3 regions of the Pseudomonas sp. AMR01 genome follow, and region 3 is predicted to be linked to each of the others. Evidence: riboswitches for the same ligand, from Rfam matches in the RefSeq annotation. Region 3 holds a riboswitch; each other region holds the start of a gene.
The links. Region 3 has a riboswitch for cobalamin ahead of cobW (cobalamin biosynthesis protein CobW). Riboswitches for the same ligand answer to the same signal wherever they lie in the genome.
Positions count from the first base shown of each region.

Region 1: it holds a riboswitch for cobalamin, as region 3 does, so the genes downstream of both, cobO (cob(I)yrinic acid a,c-diamide adenosyltransferase) here and cobW (cobalamin biosynthesis protein CobW) in region 3, are expected to answer to the same signal.
Region 2: it holds a riboswitch for cobalamin, as region 3 does, so the genes downstream of both, Q7C20_RS18840 (ABC transporter substrate-binding protein) here and cobW (cobalamin biosynthesis protein CobW) in region 3, are expected to answer to the same signal.

Region 1 covers NZ_JAUTYR010000008.1:129,459-133,743, forward strand. Annotated here, with positions in the region: gene Q7C20_RS10330 (C40 family peptidase) at 1-57, shown strand, start outside; gene Q7C20_RS10335 (C40 family peptidase) at 202-744, shown strand; gene Q7C20_RS10340 (PQQ-dependent sugar dehydrogenase) at 876-2,189, opposite strand; cobalamin riboswitch at 2,289-2,537, shown strand; gene cobO (cob(I)yrinic acid a,c-diamide adenosyltransferase) at 2,617-3,228, shown strand; gene Q7C20_RS10350 (cobyrinate a,c-diamide synthase) at 3,225-4,285, shown strand, end outside.
Region 2 covers NZ_JAUTYR010000022.1:59,632-63,916, reverse strand. Annotated here, with positions in the region: gene Q7C20_RS18850 (RAD55 family ATPase) at 1-1,039, opposite strand, end outside; gene Q7C20_RS18845 (hypothetical protein) at 1,036-1,470, opposite strand; cobalamin riboswitch at 1,589-1,783, shown strand; gene Q7C20_RS18840 (ABC transporter substrate-binding protein) at 1,895-2,905, shown strand; gene Q7C20_RS18835 (FecCD family ABC transporter permease) at 2,902-3,906, shown strand; gene Q7C20_RS18830 (ABC transporter ATP-binding protein) at 3,903-4,285, shown strand, end outside.
Region 3 covers NZ_JAUTYR010000029.1:38,133-42,417, reverse strand. Annotated here, with positions in the region: gene Q7C20_RS20965 (CbtA family protein) at 1-615, opposite strand, end outside; gene Q7C20_RS20960 (CbtB-domain containing protein) at 627-815, opposite strand; cobalamin riboswitch at 910-1,125, opposite strand; cobalamin riboswitch at 1,167-1,367, shown strand; gene cobW (cobalamin biosynthesis protein CobW) at 1,460-2,521, shown strand; gene cobN (cobaltochelatase subunit CobN) at 2,525-4,285, shown strand, end outside.

The sequences.
Region 1 (4,285 bases), on a different contig from region 3:
ATTGAAGCCAAGCGCGCACTCGCCATGGCCCCGACGACGGTTACCGCTAGTAAGTAAAGTTAAAGTGATACTTGAAGTTTGATGTGTAAGCGCTAGAATCCCTGGATATTGTTGGAATCCGTTCGCGCGAGCTTTGCTTGCGCGTTCTGGTTTTCAGCCTTCGGCAGCGAAAGCCGCATCCAGACCAGGATTGTTCTGCACATGTCGAACTCGGCCCGCCTCATTCTTCTCGTTTGCGCCGCGCTCCTCAGCGCCTGCTCAAGCCGTCCGCCGCCGCCCGCTGCTCCCGTAGCAGTGAAGCCCAAGCCGGTGTTCAACTATTCCGTCCAAAACTATTCGCCTGCGGCTGAAGACGTGCTCTTTCGCGCGCTGGGCCTGGTCGGCACGCCGTATCGTTGGGGCGGCAATACGCCGGACTCCGGGTTTGATTGCAGCGGCCTGATCGGTTTTGTGTTCCGCGACGCCGCCGGGATCTCCCTGCCGCGTACCACCCGTGAACTGATCGTGATGCGTGCGCAAGACGTCAGCGAGCAAAACCTGCAAACCGGTGACTTGCTGTTTTTTGCCACGGGTGGCGGTTCTCGTGTGAGCCACGCCGGGATCTACGTGGGCGAAGGCCGCTTTGTGCATGCGCCGCAGACGGGCGGTACGGTGAAGCTGGACACCTTGTCCAAGGCGTATTGGCAGAATGCCTACCTGAGCGCCAAGCGCGTGTTGCCGGCCAATCTGGCGCGCAACCCGTAAAGGCACACAGAGACCAGTGTGGGAGCTGGCTTGCCTGCGATGCAGTCAACTCGGTGTCTCAGTTGCACTGCGGCGATGCTATCGCAGGCAAGCCAGCTCCCACATTTGCTTTGTGTTGTGCTTGAAATCGGCTACTTAGCCGCCGACACCCGCCACACCTTATTCCCCACATCATCTGCCACCAGCAAATCCCCCTGCTGATCAATCACAACGCCCACCGGCCGGCCCATGGCTTTCTCGTCCTTGTCGAGGAACCCGGTCAGCACATCCACCGGCTGCCCTTTAGGCTGGCCACCTTCGAACGGCACGAAAATCACCTTGTAGCCACTGTGCGGCTTGCGGTTCCACGAACCGTGCTGGCCGATAAACGCGCCGTTGCTGAACTGCGCAGGGAGTTTGCTGCCCTCGGCGAACGTCAGGCCCAGCGATGCGGTATGCGGGCCCACGGCGTAATCCGGCGCAATCGCCTTGGCCACCAGGTCCGGGCTCTGCGGGTTTACCCGCACATCCACGTGCTGCCCGTAGTAACTGAATGGCCAGCCATAGAACGCGCCATCCTTGACCGAGGTGATGTAGTCCGGAACCAGGTCGCTGCCGATCTCGTCGCGCTCATTCACTGCGGTCCACAGCTTGCCGCTTTGTGGTTCCCAGGCCATGCCGTTGGGGTTACGCAGGCCTGAGGCGAAAATGCGGTGCTGGCCCGTGGCACGGTCCACTTCCCAGATCGCCGCCCGACCTTCTTCGGCCGCCAGGCCGTTCTCGCCAACGTTGCTGTTGGAGCCAACGCTCACGTACAGCTTACTGCCGTCCTTGCTCGCCACCACGTTTTTGGTCCAGTGGTGGTTGATGCTGCCACCTGGCAAGTCGACGACCTTTGTACCGGCCTGCTTGATCACGGTTTCGCCCGGTTGGTAGGGAAAACGCAGCAGCTTGTCCGAATCCGCCACATACAGGTCATTGCCCACCAGGGTCATGCCGAAGGGCGAGTTCAGATTTTCCAGAAACACCGTGCGCGTTTCGGCCACACCATCGTGGTCGGCATCGCGCAGCAGCGTGATGCGGTTCGGGCTGGGTACGCCCGCGCCGGCACGGCCCATAACCTTTTCCATTACCCAGCCGCGTATGCCTGCGGAATCATCCGGCTTGGGCGGTGCATTGGTTTCGGCCACCAGCACATCGCCGTTGGGCAGCACATACAACCAGCGCGGGTGATCGAGCCCTTCGGCAAACGCAGCCACCTGGGTGCCTGCGGCGGCGGTCGGCTTCATGCCATCAGGCCAGCCAATTGCCGGGGCGATGTTCACGGTGGGGATCAGGGTTTTGTTCGGCTCCGGCAATTTGGGCGAAGGCCCGGTGCCGTCGGACACCTGCAAGGTAGAGCTTTCACCGCAGGCGGCGAGGGTGCCGGCGACCATGATCAGTAAGGCAAGTCTTGTTTTATGCATGGTTTTCTCCTGAATACCTGTAAGGGTAGAGGAGTGCGGCAGTGGGATGGTTCAAGTGCAAGGCCAGCTTTAATTGACGCTCCACCCCCAACCCACTAACCTTCGCGGCTTGTTCCAGGTGCTCTGTGGCCCGTGGGTCGACAGAGTGAAACAGGGAAGCCGGTGAGTGAGCGCACTTGTACACAGTGCTGCCGCAACTCCGGCGCTGCCCCCGCAACGGTAAATGAGTGAAAACGGTGCTTTTTGCCACTGTATCGCACGCGATATGGGAAGGCGCATCGTCGGTTGCCCTCTCCACGAGAGCGCCACTCATGAGCCCGGAGACCGGCCTGGATCATCCAACAGCATCACGGTGGGCGATGCTTGGCTGTCTGTTTTTGTCTTTTTCCTGCCCGCCGTTTTTGTCCAGCCCCAACGGAGAGCTGCCATGACTGATTCCCCCGACCGCGAAGAACGCCACCTGGCGCGCATGCTGCGCAAAAAAGCCGTGATCGACGAGCGCATCGCCAATTCCCCCAACGAGTGCGGATTGTTGCTGGTGCTCACCGGTAACGGCAAAGGCAAGAGCAGCTCGGCGTTTGGCATGCTCGCCCGCGCCATGGGCCACGGCATGCAGTGCGGCGTGGTGCAGTTCATCAAGGGCCGCCACAGCACCGGTGAAGAGATGTTCTTCCGTCGCTTCCCCGAACAAGTACGTTTCCATGTGATGGGCGAAGGCTTTACCTGGGAAACCCAGGACCGCCAGCGCGACATCGCCGCCGCCGAAGCCGCGTGGGTCGTGTCCCGCGAACTGCTGCAAGACCCCGCCATCGGCATGGTAGTGCTGGACGAGTTGAACATCGCCCTCAAGCACGGCTACCTCGACCTCGACCAGGTGCTCAGCGACCTGCAAGCCCGCCCGCCGATGCAACACGTGGTGGTCACCGGCCGTGGCGCCAAACCTGAGCTGATTGAGCTGGGCGACACCGTCACCGAAATGGGCATGCTCAAGCACGCGTTCCAAGCCGGGATCAAGGCACAGAAGGGCGTCGAACTTTGAATCAGCCCCGTCATTGCCCGGCTGTCCTGATCGCCGCACCGGCGTCCGGCCAGGGCAAAACCACCGTCACCGCCGCACTCGCGCGCTTGCACCGCAACCTGGGGCGCAAGGTGCGCGTGTTCAAATGCGGGCCGGACTTTCTCGACCCCATGATTCACGAGCGCGCCAGCGGTGCGCCGGTGTATCAATTGGACATGTGGATGGTCGGCGAACAGGAAAGCCGCCGCTTGCTGTGGGAAGCCGCAGGCGAGGCCGACCTGATATTGATCGAGGGCGTGATGGGCCTGTTCGACGGCACGCCGTCCAGTGCTGACCTGGCGCGCCACTTCGGCGTGCCGGTACTCGGCGTGATCGACGGCACGGCCATGGCTCAGACCTTTGGCGCGCTGGCCCTGGGCCTGGCGCGTTATCAACCCGACTTGCCGTTCGCCGGCGTGCTGGCCAACCGCGTCGGCACCCTGCGCCACGCGCAACTGCTGGAAGGCAGCCTCACTGAAGGCTTGCGCTGGTACGGCGCATTGTCTCGAGAAACCGGGATCGAATTGCCCAGCCGTCATCTGGGCCTGGTGCAAGCCAGCGAGCTAAATGACCTCGACATGCGCCTGGACGCCGCCGCTCAAGCGCTGGGCAGCAGTTGCGAAGTCGCCGTGCCGCCGCCGGTGACCTTTGCCGTACCGGAAGTGATCAAGGCCGAGCCGTTGCTCACGGGCGTGCGCATTGCTGTGGCCCGCGACGAGGCCTTCGCCTTCACCTACGGCGCCAGCCTCGACCTGTTGCGGGCAATGGGCGCCGAGTTGCACTTCTTCTCGCCGATCCACGACCGCGAGTTGCCCGACGCCGACAGCCTCTATCTGCCCGGTGGTTACCCGGAACTGCACCACACGGCGCTGTCGGAAAATACCCCGATGCTCGATGCGATTCGCGCCCATCACGCCGCCGGCAAACCGTTGTTGGCCGAGTGTGGTGGCATGCTCTATCTGCTCGATTCGCTCACCGATGTCGACGGTACCCGCGCCGAGCTGGTTGGCCTGCTGCAAGGCGATGCGGTGATGCAGAA
Region 2 (4,285 bases), on a different contig from region 3:
TTTCGCTGAGCAGCAATTGCACAATTTCATCGATGGACAGGTCCGGCGCGCGGCTGTCCACCAAGCCCACCTGATCGTTCTTGATCAACGTCGCCAATTGAGGGCTTTGCGAATGGTTGGGGCGTTGCTCAAACACCGCAATCACCCCGGTTTCCCCATTGCGCGCGCCTTCGGCCAAAAAGGTCGACGCCAAAATGCTTTTGCCCGAACCCGAAGGCCCGGCCACCAGCAACGAATAGCCCCGAGGCAGGCCGCCGCCGAGCATCTCATCGAGTTTCGGCACGCCCATTTTCAGCCGTTTGATCGGGAACGTCGGCGGCGATTCAACCGACGGGTCGCGCGCAGCCGGCGGGAATACCTCAATGCCCGAGGTGGCAATACGGAAGGTGTGCAGGCCCGGCAATGTTGGCTGGCCACGCATCTTCATGATTTCCATCTTGCGCACCATCGAGTTGCGCTCGACGCTTTGGCGCAGCCAGATCAAACCGTCGGCCACGGTGAAAATCGGGTTGGTGTCGGTTTCGGTGAAATATTCGCCGATCAGGAAGGTGGTCGCCTGCCAGGTGGTCATCAACATGCCCAGTTGCTGAACGAACTGCGGCAAGTTGTTGTTGGGGTTGTCCTGAGTCTGGCTGGCCAGCACCACGGAGCGGAACGAGTCGACAAACACCAGCGCCGGTGAATATTTCTCCACCTCACTGACAATGCGCCGCAATACCTCATCCAGGTCGCCTGCCAGTGTGTCGCTGGCCAGGTTGATATAGCGAACTGAATGGTTGATCGTCTCACTGTCGAAGAAATCGAATTGCTGCTGATAGCGCAGCATTTTCAGGGGCGGCTCACCGAGCACGGTAAAGAACAGCGCCGGACGCTCCGGCGTCGCCAGGGCAAACATCATTTGATGCGCGAGGGTAGTTTTGCCGCAGCCAGGCGGGCCGGCGATCAGGTTGAACGACAACTCCGGCAAGCCACCGCCCAGGACCTCGTCCAGTCCTGGCACGCCCGTGGCCAGACGGTTGATAGTCACTTTGGTGCTCATGGCGAAATTTCCTGCGAAGAGGTGTCGCTCGAAGAAGGCAGCCACACGTCAGCAAGCAAACGCGCGGTGAGTGAGGGCCCGATCAGCGTGGTCAGTAGCTCGTAGAGGGTCGTCAGCAACGCCTCACCGAAGAACAGCGCATCGGTTTGGTTTTGCTCCACGAGTACGGATTTGAGGGCCATCAGGTCCATCTTGGCCAGCACACTGTCATAGGTGCGGGCCAGGCGTGGATGGTTAGAGACGCACAAATGGAGGCTGCGGCGGTACAGCGCGGCAACGCCCTGCTGGCCGATGATGGGGGCAAGTGCAGCGCCCATATCCTGCAAAATCGACACAATCGCCTCGGCGATGCTTGCAGTGTCAGCGTGCGGACCAACACGGTGCGCCAGAGAAGCTACGATCCGGCGGCTCTCTTCGCTAAGCGTGGGCATGACTGACTAATATCTGATGAACAGTCCCTTAGCCTACACCCTATATCAGCAGATAGAGACCCCGCAGGCTGAAGCAGCTGGTTTGCGGGCCTATGAGGCTCCCCCTGCCCGGCCCGATCGACTACCATACCGCGCCGGTTCCCAAACGGGACTAATAGGGAATTCGAAACGCCGCCCGCGACGTCAATCGAAACTGCCCCCGCAACTGTAGGTGCTGAGCCTGCTCCAACACGCCACTGAGCCTTGCTCGGGAAGGCCGGAGCGCGGCGACGACGCATCAGTCAGGAGACCTGCCGGCCCAGTAACTCACTAACCGGCGGGGTGTCCGGGAAGGACGTCCTCGCCTGCCACAATCGCAGTGTTTGAGGGTGGATTTCCCAACCGTACCTCCCCAGCTTCACGTACGGTCCACGGAGATTTCCCCATGCTGCCACGCGTTACCGCCCTGCTCACCGGCCTGGGCTTCTGTGCCCTGGCCCACGCGGCCCCGACTCACTACCCGCTGACCGTGCAGAACTGTGGCAGCACGTTGACCTTCCCGGCAGCGCCAGCGCGAAGCGTCACCATCGGCCAGGCCGCCACTGAAATGCTCTACGCACTGGGCGTGGCCGACAAGGTGGTCGGCACCTCGCTGTGGTTCAACAGCGTGCTGCCCCAATTCAAGGCGCAGAACGACAACATCGCGCGCCTGGCTGATAACGAGCCCAGCTTCGAAGCCGTCATCGCCAAGCGCCCGCAACTGGTGGCCGCCGAGCTGGAATGGGTGGTGGGCCCGCAAGGCGTAGTGGGCACACGCGAGCAGTTCCACGAGCTGAAAATCCCCACCTATTTGCTGCCCTCCGACTGCGAAGGCAAGGACAACCTGGTCGGCGCCGACGGCACCCGGCTGGAGCCGTTTCGCATCTCGACGATCTACAAGAGCATCAGCCAACTGGCCGAGATTTTCGACGTACAGGGTCGCGGCCAGCAACTGAACGACGAACTCAAGGCGCGCCTGGCCAACTCCGTCGCCACCGTGCACAGCAAAGGCCTAAAACAGGCCAGCGCACTGGTGTGGTTCTCCAGTTCCGAGATGGCCAGCGACCCGTACGTGGCGGGCCATAAGGGCATTCCGCAATTCATGCTCGAAACCCTCGGCCTGCACAACGTGGTGCAGTCGGATGAAGAGTGGCCCGCCGTCGGCTGGGAAACCATCGCCAAGGCCAACCCTACCTTCCTCGTCATCGCACGCATGGACCGTCGCCGCTACCCGGCCGACGACCATGAAAAGAAACTCGCCTTCCTGCGCAGCGACCCAGTGACCCGCAACATGGACGCCGTCAAACACAATCGCATCATCATCCTCGACGCCCTCGCGTTGCAGGCCAGCATCCGCATGTTTGACGGCCTCGAACAACTGGCCACGGCCATCGACGGCTACGACCTGCCTAAATGATGCGCAGCCTACTCGCCCTCGCGCTGCTGCTGGCGGCCGTCCTCGCCGGCGTCGCTATCGGCGAAACCGCCATCTCGCCACAGGTGGTGCTGCAAGTGCTCGCCAACAAACTCTGGGCCGCCGGGTATGTGCTCGACCCGATCGACGAAGGCGTGGTGTGGAACTACCGCCTGACCCGCGCCCTGGTCGCCGCCGCGTGCGGGGCCGGGTTGGCGACGTGCGGGGTGATCCTGCAGTCGTTGTTGCGTAATCCGTTGGCGGATCCGTACCTGCTGGGCATCAGCGCCGGCGCTTCGACCGGCGCGGTGTTAGTAGCGCTGATCGGCGTGGGCGGCGGTTTGGTTTCGCTGTCGGCGGGTGCGTTTGTCGGCGCCATGGCCGCGTTCGCCTTGGTGATTTTGCTGGCGCGGGCCAGCGGCTCCACCAGCGGCACCGGCCAGGTCATCCTCGCGGGCATCGCCGGTTCGCAGCTGTTCAACGCGCTGACCGCGTTCCTGATCACCAAGTCGGCCAGTTCCGAGCAGGCGCGCGGCATCATGTTCTGGCTGCTGGGCAACCTCAGCGGCGTGCGCTGGCCGTCGGTATGGCTGGCGGTGCCGGTGGCTGTGGCGGGGTTGGCGGTGTGCCTGTGGCACCGTCGCGCGCTGGATGCGTTTACCTTCGGCACCGACTCGGCGGCGTCCCTGGGCATTCCGGTGCGCCGCGTGCAGTTCGTGCTGGTGGGTTGCGCGGCGCTGGTGACGGCGGTGATGGTGTCGATTGTCGGCTCTATCGGCTTTGTCGGGCTGGTGATTCCGCATGCCGTGCGCCTGCTGCTGGGCACCGGGCATTCGCGCCTGTTGCCCGCCAGTGCGTTGGGCGGCGCGCTGTTCTTGATTGCGGCGGATGTGCTGTCGCGCACGCTGATCAAGGGCCAGGTGATTCCGGTCGGTGTGGTGACCGCACTGGTCGGTGCACCGGTGTTTGCGCTGATCCTGATTGGCCGGAGGAATGCGCGATGAGTGTGCTGAGTTGCCGCGGGCTGGGCTTCAAAGTGCGTGAGGCTGAATTGCTGCGCGATGTTCACCTGGACATTGAACCGGGCGAGACCTTGGGGATTGTCGGGCCGAACGGCTCGGGCAAATCCACCCTGCTCAAGTTGCTCGCCGGGTTGCGCGCGCCCGCATCCGGCGAAGTGCGGTTGGGGGGGCGGCGCCTGGGTGATTTGTCCCGCCGTGCTATCGCGCAACAACTCGCGGTTGTGGAACAACAGGCGGATACCGACGACGCCATTCGCGTGTTCGACGCCGTCGCGTTGGGCCGCACACCGTGGTTGTCGGCGCTGAGCCCGTGGTCAGGCGAAGACGACGCCATCGTGCGTCAAGCCTTGCATGACGTCGA
Region 3 (4,285 bases):
GTTGGTCAACTGCGAGGCAATCTTGAACTGCGCTTCCAGTGCCTCCGGCGCCAGCATCGAATGCACCTCAGGCTGCGGCGCGCCGATTACATGCGGCACCGCCAGGATCGCCACGCCCAACACTTTCAACAGCCAGCCGCGGCCAAACACCAGCAACGCGATACCGGCAGCCGTGGACGCGGCGGTGCCGATCCACCAGACCTGGCGCTGTGCCAAATCAGCAGCGGCGGTACCCGGCAACTCAGGCGGCAGGCCCAGCGTGGGCGCCAAAACAAAGGTCGCGTAACCCGCCAAGCCCCATAACAGGCCCTGGGCCGCGCGGGTTGGCGCGCGCAAGGTGTAAAGGCCAGCCAGCATCAGCGCAAAGCCCACGGCAACCACCAAGTTGCCGCCGGTGGTCGACAGCACGCGCTGCCAGCCGTCTTCCGGTTCCCAAGCTTGGGCGTCGTGAGTGTGCGCCGCTGCGCCAGGGGCATGTTCATGCGCTGCCGGAGCCTTTTCAAAGGTCTCCGCCTGCACAATCAAAGGGGCGACCCAGAAGCTTTGCAGCAGGGTCAGCAACAGGGCGGCGAGCAGGCCGGTAAAACCTGCGGTCTGGGCAATGCGCTTGATCATGTCGACAGGCCTCAGTGGCACGGGAACGCGGCGCTGTGGCGAGTATCGTGGGCGGCGTTGTGCACCGCTTCGATGTGCGAGAAACCGGCGAAATACACCAGGCACGCGCCGAGGATCGACGCGCCGATGGCGGCGGTCAGGCGTTGGCTCAAGGTGGCGGTGCTGCTGGCGGTGTGCGAGGTGCTACTGATGATCGACATGGCGCGTCCCTTCTGGGTTTCAGGGTGACGCAGGCGCATAAGACCCCGCGAGCCGGGCACGCAGGGTTCGAACAGCGCCCGCCCACCGCGGGTTTGTTATCTGATTTTTTCGGGCCGGTCTCCGGGCTTGCGAGGGGCGCTCTGCGGGAGAGTCAGCCTGAAAACGTCGCCTTCCCATGCCCAAGGGGCACAGTGGATATGACGTTTCGCTCGCTTACCGTTGCGGGGGCAGCACCGGACTGTCGTGTGAACATGAGTCACCGGTTTCCCGTTTCACCCTGTGAAGGGCACCCGAAACAAGGCGGGTAGGAAAGCATGCAGAGCGGCGGTAGTCAAACTGACCGAGCACCTGTAGCCTTGCACCTTCGAGGTTCTTCGACCGAGGTCGAAGCTAAGAAGGGAACACGGTTCAAGCCGTGGCTGCCCCCGCAACTGTGAAGGGTTTAACTGACTGCCACGCCACTGCCACTACGGCGGGAAGGCGCAGCCGGCGCCGGTCGAGAGACCCGCAAGCCCCAAGCCAGGAGACCTGCCTCGTGACCGATTTTCTACTTTAACCGGGCGGGGTGATCCGGTGACGAAATCAGCTGCTGCGCGCTGTCGCAGGGCCTATCGTCCCGTATGCCCGCCCCAAAGGGCATCCGATGAAAACACTGGCCAAACTCCCCGTCACCATCGTTACCGGCTTTCTCGGCTCGGGTAAAACCACCTTGTTGCGCCACATGCTCGACAACGCTCAGGGCCGTCGCATTGCCGTGATCGTCAACGAGTTCGGCGAGCTGGGCATCGACGGTGAAATCCTCAAGCAGTGTTCCATCGGTTGCACCGAAGAAGAAGCCAACGGCCGCGTCTACGAACTCGCCAACGGTTGCCTGTGCTGCACGGTTCAGGAAGAGTTCTTCCCGGTGATGCGCGAGTTGGTGGCGCGTCGCGGTGACCTCGACCACATCCTCATCGAGACCTCGGGCCTGGCCCTGCCAAAACCCCTGGTGCAAGCCTTCCAGTGGCCGGAAATTCGCAGCGCCTGCACCGTTGACGCGGTGATTACCGTGGTCGACAGCCCGGCCGTAGCCGCTGGCACGTTCGCCGCGTTCCCGGATCAAGTAGACGCTCAGCGCAAACTCGACCCGAACCTGGACCACGAATCGCCGCTGCACGAGCTGTTCGCCGACCAACTGGCGAGCGCCGACCTGGTCATCCTCAACAAATCCGACCTGATCAGCCCGCAAGACCTGGCCCGCGTGCGCCTGGAAGTCGCTGAAGAATTGCCGCCAGCGGTGAAAATCATCGAAGCGAGCAGCGGTCGCGTGCCGCTGGACGTGTTGATCGGCCTGGGCGCAGGCTCCGAGGAACACATCGACGGGCGCCACAGCCATCACGATCATCACCACGAAGGTGAAGACGATCACGACCATGACGCGTTTGACTCGATCTCCATCGACCTGCCGCAAGCTGACGAGTCGCTGCTGCTCGACGCCTTGACCCAGCTGGTGGTGCAGCACGGCATCCTGCGCGTCAAAGGCTTCGCGGCGATCCCGAACAAGCCGATGCGCCTGTTGATTCAGGGCGTGGGCACGCGCTTCGACAAGCATTTCGACCGCGCCTGGGGCGCTGACGAAGCGCGCATCACGCGCCTGGTGCTGATCGGCCAAGAGCTGGATGCGGTGGGCCTTGAAGCGCAATTGCGCGCCGCGCTCAGCGTTTAACCCATGCACCTGCTCAGGACTCAGCCCGGTGGTTTTGTCGCGGACGACAATATTGCCGACCTCGGCCAAACCCCCGCTGAACTGGTGATCCTGTGCAGCGGTGATTCGAGCCTGGCGCTGCTCGCCGAAGCGGCGCAGCAGTTGCCCGACGACTACCCCAGCGTGCGCCTGGCCAACCCGATGCAGGTGCAGAATCACGCTTCGGTCGACCTCTACGTCGATGAGGTGCTGCGCCACGCCAGGGTCATCCTGATTTCGCTGCATGGCGGCATCGGCTATTGGCGTTACGGCATCGAGCGCCTGGTGGAGTTGGCCGAGCGCGGCGTGCAGTTGATCCTCGTGCCGGGGTGTGATCGCCCCGACCCGGAACTCAGCGCTTTGAGCACAGTGGGTGTGGCTGAGCGCGACCGCCTGTGGCACTTCCTGCGCCAGGGCGGCATGGGCAATGCTCTGGATTTTTATCGCTGCCTGGCCAGTGAATACCTGGGTCGCGACTATGCCTGGGCCGAACCGCGCACCCTGCCGCGCACGGCGATTTATCACCCGCGTAAAGCCGACGCTCGCTTGAATGATTGGCAAGCGGATTGGAACCCCGAGTTCCCGGTGGCCGCCGTGCTGTTCTACCGCTCGCATTTGCAGGCGGCCAATACCGGCTTTATCGACGTGTTTTGCCAACGCTTGCAGGCGGCGGGCCTTAACCCGTTGCCCATCGCGGTGGCCAGTTTAAAAGAGCCCGGTTGCCTCACGGTGGTCGAGGACCTGCTGGATGACGTGCAGGCAGCGGTGATTCTGAACACCACCGGCTTCGCCCAGTCCAGCCCCGAAGCGCCGCATGTGCGCCCGTTTCGTCGCAATATTCCGGTGATCCAGGCCATCTGCGCCCAAGACAATGAGCCCGGCTGGAAGGCCAGTGCGCAAGGCCTCGGCCCGCGTGACTTGGCGATGCACATTGCCTTGCCGGAGCTGGACGGGCGCATCATCAGCCGGCCGATCAGCTTCAAGGACCTGGCCTGGCGCAGTGAGCGCAGCCAGTCGGACGTGGTGTGCTATCGCGCTGCGCCCGAGCGTATGGATTTTGTTGCCGAACTGGCGCGGCGTTGGGTCGAGCTGGCGCGGGTGCCGAATGCCGACAAACGCATCGCGCTGATCCTCGCCAACTACCCGACTCGCGACGGTCGCATCGGCAACGGTGTGGGCCTGGATACGCCGGCGGCGGCGCTGAATATCCTGCGTGCGCTGCAGGCTGAAGGTTATCCGGTGCCCGATGTTTTACCGAGCAGCGGCACCGCGCTGATCCACGACTTGCTTGGCGGCGTGACCAACGACCTGGACAGCCTCGACTTGCGTCCGTGCCACCAAAGCCTGGGCCTGGACGATTACCAGGCGATGTTCAATCGCTTGCCTGAAACCAATCGCCAAGCGGTGACAGCGCGCTGGGGCAACCCGCAAAACGACCCTATGTGCCGCGATGGCCGCATGATGATCGCCGGCCTGCGCCTGGGCCTGACCTTTGTCGGCATTCAACCGGCGCGCGGTTATCAGGTGGACCACAGCGCGGTGTATCACGACCCGGACCTGGTGCCGCCCCACGGCTATCTGGCGTTTTACTTCTGGTTGCGCCACACCTACGGCGCCCACGGCGTGATTCACGTGGGCAAGCACGGCAACCTCGAATGGCTGCCGGGCAAGGGCGTTGGGCTGTCGGAAAACTGCTGGCCCGACGCGCTGCTGGGGCCTTTGCCGAATATCTATCCGTTTATCGTC